2 regions of the Macrococcus brunensis genome follow, and region 2 is predicted to be linked to the other one. Evidence: riboswitches for the same ligand, from Rfam matches in the RefSeq annotation. Region 2 holds a riboswitch; the other holds the start of a gene.
What was found. A riboswitch is a leader RNA that binds a small molecule or an ion and turns the genes downstream of it on or off. The one in region 2 is predicted to bind thiamine pyrophosphate.
Positions count from the first base shown of each region.

Region 1: another riboswitch for thiamine pyrophosphate. It lies ahead of MGG13_RS00470 (ECF transporter S component); the one in region 2 lies ahead of tenA (thiaminase II).

Region 1 is NZ_CP092179.1:89,538-97,428, forward strand. It holds gene MGG13_RS00455 (TIGR01777 family oxidoreductase) at 1-456, opposite strand, end outside; gene MGG13_RS00460 (pyruvate oxidase) at 578-2,311, shown strand; gene MGG13_RS00465 (amino acid permease) at 2,653-4,050, shown strand; TPP riboswitch at 4,147-4,247, shown strand; gene MGG13_RS00470 (ECF transporter S component) at 4,318-4,893, shown strand; gene MGG13_RS00475 (ABC transporter ATP-binding protein) at 4,880-6,289, shown strand; gene MGG13_RS00480 (energy-coupling factor transporter transmembrane component T family protein) at 6,282-7,073, shown strand; gene MGG13_RS00485 (zinc ribbon domain-containing protein) at 7,228-7,431, opposite strand; gene MGG13_RS00490 (M20/M25/M40 family metallo-hydrolase) at 7,539-7,891, shown strand, end outside.
Region 2 is NZ_CP092179.1:1,859,828-1,867,718, forward strand. It holds gene thiE (thiamine phosphate synthase) at 1-273, opposite strand, end outside; gene thiM (hydroxyethylthiazole kinase) at 274-1,059, opposite strand; gene thiD (bifunctional hydroxymethylpyrimidine kinase/phosphomethylpyrimidine kinase) at 1,031-1,849, opposite strand; gene tenA (thiaminase II) at 1,842-2,507, opposite strand; TPP riboswitch at 2,557-2,652, opposite strand; gene MGG13_RS09860 (transglycosylase family protein) at 2,734-3,564, opposite strand; gene MGG13_RS09865 (LysM peptidoglycan-binding domain-containing protein) at 3,737-4,096, opposite strand; gene MGG13_RS09870 (single-stranded DNA-binding protein) at 4,286-4,894, opposite strand; gene MGG13_RS09875 (YwpF-like family protein) at 5,107-5,535, shown strand; gene fabZ (3-hydroxyacyl-ACP dehydratase FabZ) at 5,597-6,040, opposite strand; gene MGG13_RS09885 (DNA-directed RNA polymerase subunit beta) at 6,041-6,238, opposite strand; gene murA (UDP-N-acetylglucosamine 1-carboxyvinyltransferase) at 6,243-7,520, opposite strand; gene MGG13_RS09895 (DUF1146 family protein) at 7,604-7,828, opposite strand; gene MGG13_RS09900 (F0F1 ATP synthase subunit epsilon) at 7,883-7,891, opposite strand, start outside.

The sequences.
Region 1 (7,891 bases), 350 kb from region 2:
ATAAGCAGTCGCTACCTTAAGTTTAGCTGCTTCCTGCTCCCATAAATGAACGGTTTTAGATAGAAAGTCAAATGCTTCGAAACGGTCGGCTTCTGTATAGGAGAGATTTTTAGCAGGTGGATAATAGCCTACAGCGCTTGCAGAAATCAGGAAAGGTTTCTTCTGCTGCTGTTCAATGATAGGACCTAGCTTCTTCGTAGATTCTATGCGACTTTTGACAATCGCTTGTTTATGTTGCTGGGTCCAGCGGTTACTCAGACTCGCCCCGGCTAGATTGATGATGAGGTCTACTTCGGGTATCTGAGATAAATAATCATCATTATTCCAGTTGATATAGTTAACATGCGCGGTGTCTTCCTTATCAGAACGCGTCAGAATATAAAACTCATGGTCTGTCATTTCAATTAATCGAGAACCTACTAGTCCAGTACCGCCAGTCAGTAATATTTTCTTCATCATATTGCCCCCTTTTATTTTTAATATTATACCCTGTTTAAGTCTATGCCATACACGATAAGTGATTAGAATGAAAAGCGACGGGTAGATAACAGATGTATAATAAAAAGGAGGCATCATTATGAGTAAAATCAAAGCAAATCTCGCATTAGTCAAAGCACTTAAAAACTGGGGCATTGATCATGTCTATGGTATTCCAGGCGATTCAATTGATTCAGTGGTAGATGCACTTAAGCATGAAGAAGAAAGTATCAAATTCTATAATGTCAGACATGAAGAAGTAGCGACACTTGCAGCGGCAAGTTATACGAAATTAACAGGTAAGATTGCTGTTTCGTTAGGGATAGGTGGACCAGGTGCGGTCCATTTATTAAACGGCATGTACGATGCAAAAATGGATAATGTGCCGACACTTGTCCTATGCGGACATACCAATACAGATCAGATTGGTTCAGGTTACTTCCAGGAAGTCGATATCTCTACAATGTTCCAAGGTGTAGCGGTATTCAACCAGATTGTGACGGATCCAAATCGAATTTTCGATACGGTGAATGAAGCGATTAAAACAGCATATGATGAATCAGGCGTAGCGGTATTGACGATTCCCGGGGATATTCTTAAAACAGAGATTGAAGATAATACACTTGATAAAAAATATGAATATGTCAGACCGCATTTCTCTGCGCCGACTGATAAAATTGCGGCAGCGGCAGAATTGATCGGTAATAGTAAAAATCCAGTGGTTCTTGCAGGTGTAGGAACGAAAGGTGCTAAAGATGAAGTGATTCATTTCATTGAATGCATTAAAGCACCAGCTATGATTACGCTCCCAGCTAAAGGTATTATTCCAGATACACATCCGCAATCACTTGGTAATATCGGTAAAATTGGCACGAAGCCAGCTTTTGAAGCAATGAAAGAAGCGGATTTACTGATCTTATTAGGTACGAATTACCCCTATGTCAGCTATCTGCCAGATGAGAATGTCCCTTGTATTCAGCTTGATATCAATCTGAAAAATATCGGCAAACGTTATGATGTAGATGTACCACTGATAGGACATGCAAAAGATATTCTGCCAGAGTTGACACAGGCTTGTGAAGCGGTTGGACGTCGTCCATTCCTTGAAGCATGTCAGGAAAATATGGTGAACTGGAACAAGTGGCTAGAAGAAGACCGGATGAAAGACTCTACACCTATCCGTCCAGAACGCGTGATGGCCGAAATCGAAAAAATTGCTGAGCCCGATGCAACATTCTCAATTGATGTCGGTACTTCAACAGTATGGAGTACAAGGTATTTAAGATTAGATCACCAAAATAAATTTATTACTTCTGCTTGGCTCGGAACAATGGGCTGTGCGTTACCGGGCGCAATCGCTTCTAAGATTGCTTTCCCAGAGCGTCAGGCGATTGCAATTGCCGGTGACGGTGGCTTCTCAATGGTCATGCAGGACTTTGTCACTGCTGTCTATTACAACCTGCCGATGATTGTAGTTGTTATGAATAACCAGCAGTTATCATTCATCAAGTATGAACAGCAGGCTGCAGGAGAGCTGGAATACGCTATTAACTTAGCAGATATCGATTATGCTAAGTTTGCTGAAAGCTGTGGCGGTATGGGTATCAATGTCACAAAACCGGAAGAACTTGCACCAGCTATGCAGCAGGCAAAAGCGGCTAATAAGCCTGTTATTGTCAATGTTTATGTTGATCAGGATGCAGCACCGCTGCCAGGTCAAATCGTCTTTGATGAGATGCTGGGTTATGCTAAGTTTGAAATCCGTTCATTACTTGAAGAAGGTAAACTTGAAAAAATGCCACCTCTTAAAACATTGATCAGACGTGTGCTTTAATTAAATAAAGTTATCGGAAGCAAATTTGCTTCCGATTTTTTTATGTCTTTCTGTTATATAATAACGGTATTTTAAATATCACAATCTCACCATTTATTTGTGAAATTTGGTATTTTTTTCTGTATTTATTAATATTTTATTTTATTAAAATCTATTTATATGCATAATTCATATTTTATAAATACTTTTATACCAAGCTATTACAAATTCAAAGAATATTTAGAAAATTATTTGCTTTATTGCTTAAAAGCGATGAATTTGTGATTTACAACTTGTGAAATTGCTGTATAATAACAGAGAAAATAAATATTTCACTTATATAAAGGAAAGAGGTAAAAGTAATGGAAGACAATCAATTACACAGAGGACTGAGCTCACGTCAGGTCCAGATGATTGCACTCGGCGGAACAATTGGTGTTGGATTATTTATGGGGGCTTCCAGTGTTATTAACTGGGCAGGACCATCTGCACTCATTGCGTATTTAGTAGCTGGTATTTTCTTATTCTTCATCATGCGCGCAATGGGAGAAATGGTTTATCTTTATCCAACGACAGGTTCATTCGCTCAGTATGCAAATGATTACATTCATCCGGCAGCGGGTTATGCAACTGCCTGGAGTAATATATTCCAGTGGGTTGTTGTTGGGATGAGTGAAGTTATCGCCGTCGGTCAGTATATGCAGTACTGGTGGCCGGAATTACCGACTTGGATTCCAGGTCTGATCGTAGTCGTGACACTCGCTGTTGCGAACTTAGCATCTGTAAAAGCATTCGGTGAGTTTGAATTCTGGTTTGCGATGATTAAAGTTGTCACAATTATTCTGATGATCGTTGCGGGATTAGGCGTTATTTTATTCGGTTTTGGTAACGGTGGAAATCCTATTGGTTTTGGCAACTTAACTGAACATGGTGGATTCTTCCCGAATGGATTGACAGGTTTCTTGTTTGCACTTTCTATCGTAGTCGGTGCTTATCAAGGAGTTGAGTTAATCGGAATTACAGCTGGTGAAACAAAAGATCCTCAAAAAAATATTCAAAAAGCAGTTAACAGCATTGTATGGCGTATTCTGATTTTCTATATTGGTGCTATCTTCGTTATCGTTACTGTTTATCCATGGGATCAATTAGGTACAATCGGCAGCCCGTTCGTAGCAACATTCGCTAAAATTGGTATCACAGTCGCAGCGGGTCTGATTAACTTCGTTGTTATCACCGCTGCAATGTCGGGATGCAATGCAGGTATCTTCAGTTCAAGTCGTATGGTCTACACTTTGGCACAAGAAGGCAAAATGCCAGCTATCTTCGGTAAAGTCTTAAAAACAGGCGTGCCATTCTATGCAGTTCTTGCTATTGCAATCGGTATCTTCCTGGGCGTTATCCTCAATGTCGTGATTCCAGGGGCGGATAAAATTTTTGTCTATGTCTATAGCGCATCAATCCTGCCAGGTATGGTACCATGGTTCATGATTCTGATCAGTCATATGCAGTTTAGAAAGAAACATCCGGAACTGATTAAAGATCATCCATTCAAGATGCCGGGCGCACCAGTGACGAACTGGCTGACAATCGGATTCCTGGTATTAGTATTATTTTTCATGCTGATCAATCCGGATACTCGTATATCTGTTATTATCGGTTTTATCTTCCTTGCAATCGTGACAGCAGCATACTTTATGCTGGGTTATAACAAAAAAGATAAAGCGCGCGGTGTGGCAGAAAGAACGGTTTACCGCGATTAATATGAAGCGATACTTCGGTATCGCTTTTTTTATTTCTCAGGAAATGTTATTGACTTTAATTCCGGACAAGTATACAGTTTAAATACAAATACATAACAGAAACACTAGGGGTGTTATTGTAACTGAGACGAGATAATCTCGAACCCTTTGAACCTGATCTAGTTGATGCTAGCGGAGGAAAGTGTATAGATTTTATTTTTCTATGTCTTTTTTGACGCGCAATCATCTTGTGATGGTTGCGTGTTTTTTGTTGAGGAGGATATTGGAATGAGAAAAGGTTTGACGTTATCAGATATTTTAGTAACAGTGCTTGTCGCAGTGATTTTTGGTTTTATCTATAATTTGTGGTGGCTGCCCTATGAAGCCGTTAAACCGCTTGGTGTTCATGTTGAACAGCTGACTTATGGTATGTGGTTTGCTGCAGCTGTTGTCGCTTACTTGATTGTACCGAAATTCGGTATTGCACTACTGGCTGAGTTTGCAGCTGGTGCCGGTGAGACGATTATCATGGGGAAATTTGATATCCCGACATTTGTCTTTGCTTTACTGCAGGGTCTTGCCTGTGAGCTTGTATTCATGGCATTCAGATATCGTTCTCGCAGTGTGATGGTATGTATATTAGCGGGTGTCGCAGCTGCTTTGATCAGCTTGCCAATCGACTATTTCTACGGTTATATGAGTGAAGTTGCAGCGTGGAACTTAATTCTTTTCATTGTATTTCGTGTAATCAGCGGAGCCGTGCTGGCGGGTATTCTCCCTTATATACTCGTCAAAGCGCTTGATCAGACCGGTGTCACACGTCTATTCCGTTCTGCATCACAGGAAGATTATGACGCACTCTAAACTTAAAGTAACAGATCTACGGCTGAAATATCCCGGGGTTAAGGATAAGATATTTGACGGGTTATCGATTGACATCAAAGAAAAGGAAAAAGTATTGCTGCTTGGACCTTCCGGCTGCGGTAAAAGCACGTTGCTCAATGTGCTGGCAGGCATTGTACCTGAATTGATAGACCTGCCGATGAAGTACGAAGAACGTCTGATTGATCCGAGTGCTGCTGTTATTTTTCAGGATCCTGATAGTCAGTTCTGTATGCCGAAAGTGTACGAAGAACTGGCCTTTATTCTGGAAAACAGACAAGTGCCGGCAGGTGAGATGGATCAGCGTATAGAACATGCTCTTCGTGAAGTAAACTTGAATGTCGATAAAAGTCAGCTTATCAACCAGCTGAGTGGTGGCATGAAACAGAAACTGGCGATAGCAGGGACTTTGCTTCAGCAGGCTGATACACTCTTCTTAGACGAGCCTTCCGCTATGCTTGATACTGAAGCGACAGAACAGCTCTGGTCACTGTTGATTAGTCTGTGGCATGATCAGACCGTAGTGATTGTAGAACATAAAGTCGAGCATATCTGGCAGCATGTTGACCGTGTAATCGTGATGAACGAACAAGGTGAGATCGTGCAGCAAGGTGCACCGTCCTATATTTTAGAGCACTATGAATCGCTGCTCTCGGATTATGGTATCTGGCATCCGAATGCCTGGCAGCATGCACCGTCGTCGCTTGAGGATAAAGTGGAATCCGTACCGTTATTCAGCTACAAGAATGGCATGATTAAGCGTGGTAAAAAAGCATTGTACGCAGTAGAGGAGCTGCAGATTGGTTTAGGAGAGTGGATTGTCATTACCGGCCAGAATGGTACAGGGAAGACGACACTGCTTGAATCAATGCTGCAGATGGTTCCGTATGAGGGTGTGATGTATTACGTGGACATCAGACTGAAAACAGTCCGCGATGCTGCCGCTCATTTTTATCTGGTCTATCAGAATCCGGAGCTGCAGTTCATCCAGAATAGCGTCTATGATGAAGTCTACGTCAACTACTACCATCAGAATAAGGAAACAGCACGCGACAAGACGATGCAGATGTTAGAGCTACTGCAGCTTAAGCATGTCAGAGACCAGCATCCTTTTGAACTTTCGATGGGACAGAAAAGACGGCTGAGTGTCGCAACAGCCCTCAGTTCCCCGGCAGATATCATTCTGCTCGATGAACCGACGTTCGGACTGGATAGTCATAATACGTTCCAGCTGCTGACACTTTTTAAGGAGCGGGTGCAGCAGGGGCAGACGGTGATGATGGTGACCCATGACCCGCATATTGTGGAACGCTATCCGACGCGACGCTTTCATGTAACGGAGAATCAGTTGAAAGAAGTAGGTGCAGCTCATGTATGAACAGTTTAAGACACGCATCACGATGATGGACCATGTCAACATCCTGACGAAGATGATAGCAGGTGTCCTGCTCTTCTTTCTGGTCATCTTCATTCATCGCTTCGACGTCATGCTTTATATGGCGCTGTTGATGTTCTCTTTTATGCTGCTTTTTTCCGGGACACGGCTGAAGATTGTCCTGCCGCTTTTCTCGGTAATTGCACTGTTTAGCGTCACTTCTTCACTTTTCATGATTTTTTACGGGGACGGGAGTCATACACTTTTTAAATGGGGTATTATCCATATTACGACGGAGAGTCTCTTCAGAGGACTGCATCTGTCACTTAGAACGATTACAGTGAGCTGTCTCGGGCTGACAATCGCATTTACTACACGGATTGTCATGATTTTCTATAGTCTGATGCAGCATTTAAATGTTAAACCGAAGTATGCCTATGCTTTTATGGCGGCGATACGAATGGTCCCGATAATGATAGAATCATTCTTTCAGCTCAGAAATTCACTGAAGATGCGCTACCAGATGATAGATCCGAAGCAGTATAGAGGAATCAGACGCCTCAAGCATCTGATTATTCCGCTGATGAGTCAGAATATACGTAAAGCACACCGGCTCGCTGTGGCGATGGAGAAAAAAGGATTTAAAGATGGCCCTCGGACTTATTATTACCGTGTACCATTCAGTTTTTATGATGTCATCTTTATTTTTGGGCTGATAGCAGTAGTTGCGGGTGCATTTCTGCTGGCGGGCATATTGCCGGTGACCGGGCTTGAAGACGTCAGGTAAAAAGGAGTGCGGGCGTACGCAGTGTTTGCTGTTCGACCTGGCTCAAAAGTTGAACAACAACGGAGTTTGCTGTTCGACTTGACTTAGAATCTGAACACAAAACCATCAAAAAAGGCCTCATCCTAAATTTTAGGATGAGGCCTTTACCGTTTTTTTAACTAAAGAATAGATCCATAATATTCATACCTGCATTTGTCTGCTTCGAATAAAATTCTGTATAGCCACAGTTCTTGCAGGAAATTACTGTAAACGTATTATGCTCAATATCAAACAGTTTAGATAATCCTGTCCCTGCCATAGAAACATCCTTTGTTACGGTTTCCTGGTGACCACATTTTATACAGCCTTCATTTGACATCTTCTCATCCCCTTATATAGAAGTATAGTTAAATTATAACAAAAAAAGTGGACTTTATCTTTTCTTGACCAGGGCTTATGATGGAACTATATGAAAGGGGATAAGACATGACGAGTTTATGGCAAAGTGCAGAAGCGCGTGCAACACTTCTGAAGCAGATTGTTCAGTTTGATAGCGTGACATTGTCAGAAGGAGAGAAGGAGTTTCCATTCTTCATTCAACAGATGCTGATGGATTTACCTTACTTTAAAGAGAGAGAAGAACAGGTCATTTTAGCGCCGACTGGGGATGGTCGACATACGCTGATGGCACACTACAAAGCTAAGTCCAGAAAAACGATCGTACTGATCAGTCATTACGATACAGTCGGAATTGATGACTTCGGTGATTATGAACAGGCGGCGTTTGATATGGATGCAATTACGGCACTATTCAAAGAAGACGATGCTTACTTGAATGC
Region 2 (7,891 bases):
CTGACCCAGATGAATACCATCTGCATCAACATCAAGCGCCAGCTGCCAGTCATCATTGATAATAAAAGGTACGCTGTATGCCGCACACAGCGCTTTTAATTTGAGTGCCATCTGTTTTTTTTCTTCCCCAGCTAATGCGCCTGTCCCTTTTTCTCTGAATTGAAACAAAGTGATGCCTGCTTTTAAGGCTTCTTCAAGAACCGTTTCAATATCTTCAGTATTATTGGTACCGCAAATAAAATATAGTTGTAACATCTCACGCTTAAATTCCAATTAGCTCACTTCTTCCACTCGCATATTCTCTGCTACGTCATTTTCATCTATGCTGTTCAACATATCCAGCAGATTGATCTGAAAATGGCCCGGCAAAGTGCCATTATCAAGTGATTCAGCACGCTCAGCTGCAACATTGTAATAAGAGACAGCTTCGACTAAATCATCTAATGTCGGTTCAACCTCATTATATATAAAAGCGGATACAATTGCCCCTAATAAACATCCTCCGCCCGTGACTTTAGTCAGCATCTCCGTGCCGTTCGACAGCTTTTTCACCTTGCCCTGTGCATAAACAGCATCCTGCGCGCCTGTCACGATTACCGCAGTCTCCAGCTGCCCACCTGCTACCTGTGCGATTGCGACTGTATCAAGTGATAAGTCACTATCCGTCCCTTTCATTGTCGCCTCTTCAATCAGCCCTTTTAGCTCTGACGCATTGCCTCGGATGACACTGATATCATAGTTCTCGATAAGTTTCAGACAGAAATTTTTTCTAAATGCTGTCGCGCTGCAGGCAACTGGATCCAGAACGACTGGAACGCCAAACTTATTTGCTGCTTCTGCCGCTTTTTCCATGGAAGGCATACTTTCTTTAGTCAGTGAGCCGATATTGATAAGGACTGCCCCTGCATGCTTAATAAAATCTTCCAGCTCTTCGACTTCCGTCGCCATAGCCGGACTCGCACCAAGCGCCAGTAGACCATTAGCAGTGAAGTTCTTGACGACATCATTCGTCAGGCAGATGATAAGGGGATTATTTTGTCTGATTTGATTGAGTCTCATATTCTTCCTCCTGATAGCTGAAATGATTGACCGGTCCATTACCGTGGCCGAGTCCCGGGTTGTTAAGAATCGCGCTCGTGATATAGGCTTTAGCCGTTCTGACACTGTCTTCTATAGAGCGGCCTTTCGCAAGTTCCGCTGTAATGACAGCGCTGAACGTGCAGCCCGTGCCGTGTGTATGATGAGTCGCGATTCTTTTGGCTGGCAGCTCAGTGACACCCTTTTTGGTAAAAAGATAATCAATGGCATCGCCCTCCATATGTCCCCCTTTTACGATGACAGACTGACTACCGATTTCATTCAGAAAGATGTGACCGGCGCGGTCGATATCACTTCTCGTTTCGACCTTCATATTCAAAATACGTTCCAGTTCCGGCAAGTTTGGTGTAGCTACTGTTGCGAGATCCAGCAGTTTATAGCGTACCGCGTTCTTTCCTGCATCATCCAGCAGATCGTCACCGCTTTTTGCAACCATGACCGGATCAATGACATAAGGAATACGGTGCTTCTCGATATAAGGTCTTACGACATCCATGACTTCACTTGATGCAAGCATGCCTGTTTTAACAGCGTCCGGCACAATATCACTATAGATGCTCTCAAGCTGAGCTTCCAGAACATGCACCGGCTGGTCAAAGACCTGCTGTACGCCGCGCGTATTCTGAGCGACGATACTGGTAATGGCGCTCATCCCGTAAACACCTCTTGACTGAAAGACTTTAACATCAACAATTGTACCGGCGCCGCCAGTCGGATCTGTTCCTGCAATAGAGAGTGCTGTTTTAAACATTCCATTTCTCCTGATGATATGACATCGCGAAAAATCTTCTTTCGTGAACACAGCTTTCAAGGAAATTACGTCTTAAAATAGCTTTATTCTGCTCGGTCGTTGTTTCAGCAAAACGATTGACCCAGCGGTTCAGATGACCCATCAACTCATCCATATTCACCGCATAGAAATCCACCCAGTCTTTTAAAGGATTACCTATTAAATCATGATTTTCTTTTATTTTTAAAGCCAGCTGTTGGTAAACATAAGGACAAGGGGCCATCGCACAGATGGTGAAACTTGCATCATCATATTTAAAAGCATTGTAGTACATATGTTTGATATAGTGATCGCTCGCCGGATACCACTCGCCGCCTTCGATAATCGATGCATAGTCCTCCCCGACATAATCTGCCATCGTATAATGGGCAGTCACTTCGCCGTTGACGACAAAGTCAATCTGCTCGAGCAGAAAACGTATATCTTCTTTATCATCTAATTTCGCAATTAAGAGACTATAGATTTTAGCAAATTCATTTAAATAGAGGTGATCTGCTTTCAAATAATGACGAATCGCATCCTTCGAAATATCCCCGTTGATGATACCTTTAATAAAAGGATCATGATAAATGGCATCAATAATAGGCGCCGCTTCCTGTTGTAGTTCATCTGTAAACATAGTGATTCCTCCTTCAAAATAAAAAAGACCTATTTCTGCAGAAAAAGGTCTTTAAGCACGACCGCTTTCCTACGCTAGCATTATCTAGATCAGGTAAAGGGTTTGACATCGTCATCTCAGCCATCAGGCACCCCTAGCAGTAATAGATATATTGTTATGTTAAGCATATAGAACTCAAGGTTTGAATGCAAATAAAAAAAGACTATCCGCAGATAGTCTTGAATGATTAGTAAGCTGTGCTCCAGTGCTGTGCACCGTATTGTGTATAAAGGATGCGAGCACGTTTCCATTGTTCTTCAACAGAAGCATTAGCCGGGTTACCTGTGCCGCCGACAGCAGCCCAAGTTGTTGGTGAAAACTGGAATAAACCGTAGTAACCAGCTGGGTTGACCGCACGTGGGTTACCGCCTGATTCACGTTGCATAATTAATTTTAAATGAGCATCTACGCTTGAATTTGTAGCGTATGAAGCAGCTGAAGTTTGAGTTGTCGCTGCTTTAGGCGCTTGATATGCTGGAGCTTGTTGAGCTGGTGCCTGATATGTTTTCACTGGTGCTGCCTGCTGTACTGGCGCCTGGTATGTTTTTACTGGTGCCGCCTGCTGTGCTGGTGCCTGATATGTTTTTACTGGTGCCGCCTGCTGTACTGGCGCCTGGTATGTTTTTACTGGTGCTGCTTGTTGACCACCCACTACTAGAGTTTTACCTGCAATGATTAAATCAGATGATAAGTTATTCCAGGCTTTAAGATCTGCTACTGTTACATTGAACTGAGCAGCGATTTTCCCTAAAGTATCGCCTGCAACGATATGATAGACTGTTGTATCATGATTTTCCGCTTTAACAGCTTTTTCATTAATTTTTAAAACTTGTTTCGGTAAGATCAGATTAGAAGTTAAACCATTTTCAGCTTTAAGATTTGCAACTGAAGTACCATATTGCTGTGAAATCGCCCAAAGTGTATCTCCAGATTTAACTGTGTACTCTGCTGCATTTGCTGTTGCTACGAAAGATCCTGCTACCGCTACTGCAGTCGATGCCGCCAATACTTTTTTCATAAATGTTTTCCTCCTAGGGATGGTCTTTTTTCATTAATAACAATATATCAGAATAAAATATTTCATAGGTTACAGATATATATAAAATAAAAGCGTAATATTACGCTATCGTTACAAAAAGTTATGATTGGATTCTTTTTATAAAAAAAGAAATTAACTCAGAGGGTTAATTTCAGTTCTCATTCACTTGAAGTGTGCGACCTTCAGTCAACTTTTGTTCTTCTGTTATATGATTTAAATGATGGATCTGTTTAACTGATACATCACACTTGTCGGCTATTTCTGGTATTGTATCGCCCTTAATCACTTTGTATTTTCCATTTACAAGGACTTCTACTTTCGGATTAGGTGTAATTAGAGTGGTATCAACCGCGTTGATTTTTTCTATGTTCTCAATCGTTCTATCATATTTATCTGTAATTGACCAAACCGATTCATCCATCTGCAAATTTTGCATTTTTGCTTCAGCATTCGTTGTTGCTACAATGCCAGACAAAATGACAGCACCGACAATGACTGATAATCTATTCATTTCTGTGTTGTCTCCCGTCTTTGTTTAATCTTGATATTACTTTAGCACGCTTTATGATTTCTATGGTTACAGAAAAATGATAAGTCGGCTCTTTAAATTACGTTAGCATTACAAAATGATATCAAAATAAAAAACCCTTCCAGACAGCACGTTTGAAAGGGCGAGTGGGGTGTGAGTAAGAAGGATGTCTTATGAGAGTACAGCTGCTTCCTTTGTTTCGTCTTCAGCTTTTTCCTGTGGCGTATCATTCGTTAATGTATCAAGTGATTTCAGTAACTCATGACTTTCATCATCAGTAATGACTTTAACTGGTTCGGTCTCGATGGGTGCTGTATTCTGATCAGCAATCATCTGTTTTACTAATTTTTCTTTAGCCAGCAGAATCGTATGTGTTTTTTCGGCATCTGATAGTTCACTCCAGATTTCATCAGGTGTCTGAGGGAGTATATCACCTGTTTTAATGGCACCAAAATTAGGCAGAAACTTGATGCTTTCAATCAGAATTTCTGTAAAATACTGTGGTTTATCTTCTCCTGGTTTCTGGTAACGGTTGCTGTGGATCTGACCCGTCACACAAACTGTTGAGCCTTTACGACAATATTGTAATATATTCGCCGCTGTTTTGTTGAAAGCTTTACAGTGCAGGAAATCTACTGTCTGAGCTTGCTCATCGCGAGGTTTATACCCCCGTTCAATCGCAATAGGGAATGTGACGCACTGTACGCTATTTTTACTGGAATGTTGGTTGGTTTTAGGCGCATTCGCCAGGCGTCCAACGAGCACAACTTTATTGATCATGTGTCACCTCCTTTCTAAACTCACTATAACCTGACTGAAATAAATTGAAAAATCACCGTTTTTATTTTTCTGCGGCTCAGGTAGTGCAGATTCTGATAAATTACTTGTATTTGATAAAAAACTGCGACTTATTACTGACATTTCAGGAAAATCGATAACTTTTTGAATTAAATTCAGGCAAACTATATAATGAATGAAAGGAGGATGGATCCATGAAAACATTTAAAGCACTCAGGTTTCAGATTGTAGAAAATGAGACCACACATGAGTTCACCGTACATGATGGAGTCATCATTAATAAGGAGAACAGTGGTACAGGCTGGCTGCTGGAAATCTTGATTGATCGTATACATAAAGAAACAATGGAAGCCTATCAGCAAAACCACACCGTGCTGGACACAAGAGTTGTCATCACGCGCGCCTCCAATGATCCAGCCTTGTTTGAAGCAACTATTAAAAATATCAAAGAATTAAATGACCATATTTCTGTTATTTTTGAATGTCATATTTATACACCAAGACAGGCTTATGCAGAGCAGCTGCTTGAGCAACTTGTTGAAGATGAGTTAACAGGTGATGAATTGATTAGCACATTTAATCGCATGATGGTCTCTAAACCTATTTTAAGAGAAAAAGACTGAATAAAATTTCACTTTAAACAAAAGCCCCCTGTCACACTTTAAGATGTGACAAGGGGTTTCATTATTCTTTAGCATCTGTTAATGCAAATGTAATTTCACAGCTGCAGGCTACTGCGCCGTCTACTGTTGCTGTTGCAGTTCCTTTACCGATAGGCCCTTTAATTTTAGAGATCTCTACTTCTAATCTCAACGTATCACCAGGCGTCACCTGTTTTTTAAAACGGCATTTATCAATTCCTGCAAATAAAGCGATTTTTCCTTTGTTTGCTTCCATATCAAGCATCGCAACTGCACCTACTTGTGCCAGTGCTTCAACAATCAGAACCCCGGGCATGACAGCATAGTCCGGGAAATGCCCTTGAAAGAAAGGTTCATTGCCACTCACTTGCTTGATGCCCACACAGCGTTTACCTTCTTCCAGCTCAACAACTCGGTCAATCAGCAGAAATGGATAACGATGCGGAATAATTTTCTTGATTTCATCAAAAGTCAGAATAGTTTCCATCTAATTTAAGCTCCCTGTCAATTCGAAAATATGTGTCCATGTATTTGGATTAAAGATGCCAAACGGTGAATGAAGAACACCGTAACCCATCATCAGTCCAACTAAAAATAAGATGAGTGCCAGTACAAGTATAATTACAATCGTCACAAACATCGGTATTTTGCGGTGAACGACTTCATTACCTGAATAATTAGCCATTTTTTTACCTCACTTCTACTTTATCTTCTTCCGTTCGCTCAATATCTGCTCCTAATTGCTTGAGTTTGCCATGGAAGTTAACGTACCCACGGTCAAGGTGCTTCAGTTCAGTCACACGTGTATAACCTTCTGCGACCAGTCCTGCAAGAATCAGTGAAGCAGCTGCTCTTAAATCTGTTGATTTCACTGATGCACCGTGCAGCTCACTCTTACGAATAAAAGCAGTACGGTCGCTGACTCTGACATTTCCGTTCATCTTCATAAATTCATCGATATGCATAAAACGATTCTCAAATACGGTTTCTGTCATACGACTTTCAGTCTCTGCCGTCATCATCAGGGCTGTCATCTGTGCCTGAATATCTGTCGGGAATCCTGGATGCGGCATTGTTTTAACTTCGACGCCTTTAAGAGGCTTATTCACTGTTACGCGTAATCCTTGTGTTTCTTCTGAAATAGTGACGCCCATCTCCTGCAGCTTAGAAATAAGAGATGTCATATGTTCCGTGCGGGCACCTTCAATCAGAACGTCGCCTCGTGTAATCGCTGCTGCAATCATATAAGTACCTGCTTCGATACGGTCGGGAACAATCGTATGTGCAGTCCCAGATAAACGTTCAACGCCTTCAATCGTTAACGTATCTGTACCGGCACCCGTAATACGTGCACCCATCGCATTTAAATAATCGACTAAGTCAACAATTTCAGGTTCTCTTGCAACGTTAGCGATGACAGTTGTTCCTTCAGCAAGTGTCGCTGCCATCACAATATTCTGAGTCGCGCCGACACTCGGGAAATCCAGATAAATGTTTGCGCCTTTCAGCCGACCCTCTACATGTCCGACTAAATAACCATTTTCCTGTTCAATTACGGCTCCTAATGCTGACAATCCTTTTAAATGCTGTTCAATAGGGCGTGATCCAATAGCACAGCCACCTGGTTGTGCAACTCGTGCATGACCTAATCTTGCAAGAAGAGGCCCCATCACTAATATACTCGCTCTCATTTTACTGACGTATTCATAACTTGCCGTTGATTCAAGTTCTGACGTTGCATCTACTTCATATGTATTTGCAGCTACTTGCTTCACGCTGACATTCAAACCGTCCAGTACATGACTGATTGTATTAACATCTGATAACTGAGGAACATTTGTAAAAGTACTTACGCCATTATCCGCTAATATAGATGCTGTTAAAATAGGTAGCACTGCATTCTTTGCACCTTCTACTTTAACTGTTCCTGACAGACGGTTTCCGCCCTTTACTAAAATCATATCCATTATTTTTCCTCCACCACTCAACTTCTATAACCTATACTATATCAAAAATATGTATGGAACAGTAAGTTTAATTACCGGGCTCTCTACATCCAGGTCATCTGCTGAGAAAAATAGATGATATCCATCATAAAGTCACTGACCAACTTTCCGAGCGCAAAACTAACAAAAACCAGAAGTAACTGTATCTGCTTTGTGTGATTGCCCTTAAACCATTGTTCTGTTCTCAATGATTTAAGTGCCCAAAAAGAGAGACATGTAAACACAACATGAAGAACCAGATGAATGAGTGCATATATACCTGTATCCATATTTTCCTCCTCAATTAAAAAAAAGACTTAGCGCGTGCTAAGTCTTTTTGGGTTTTAACGATA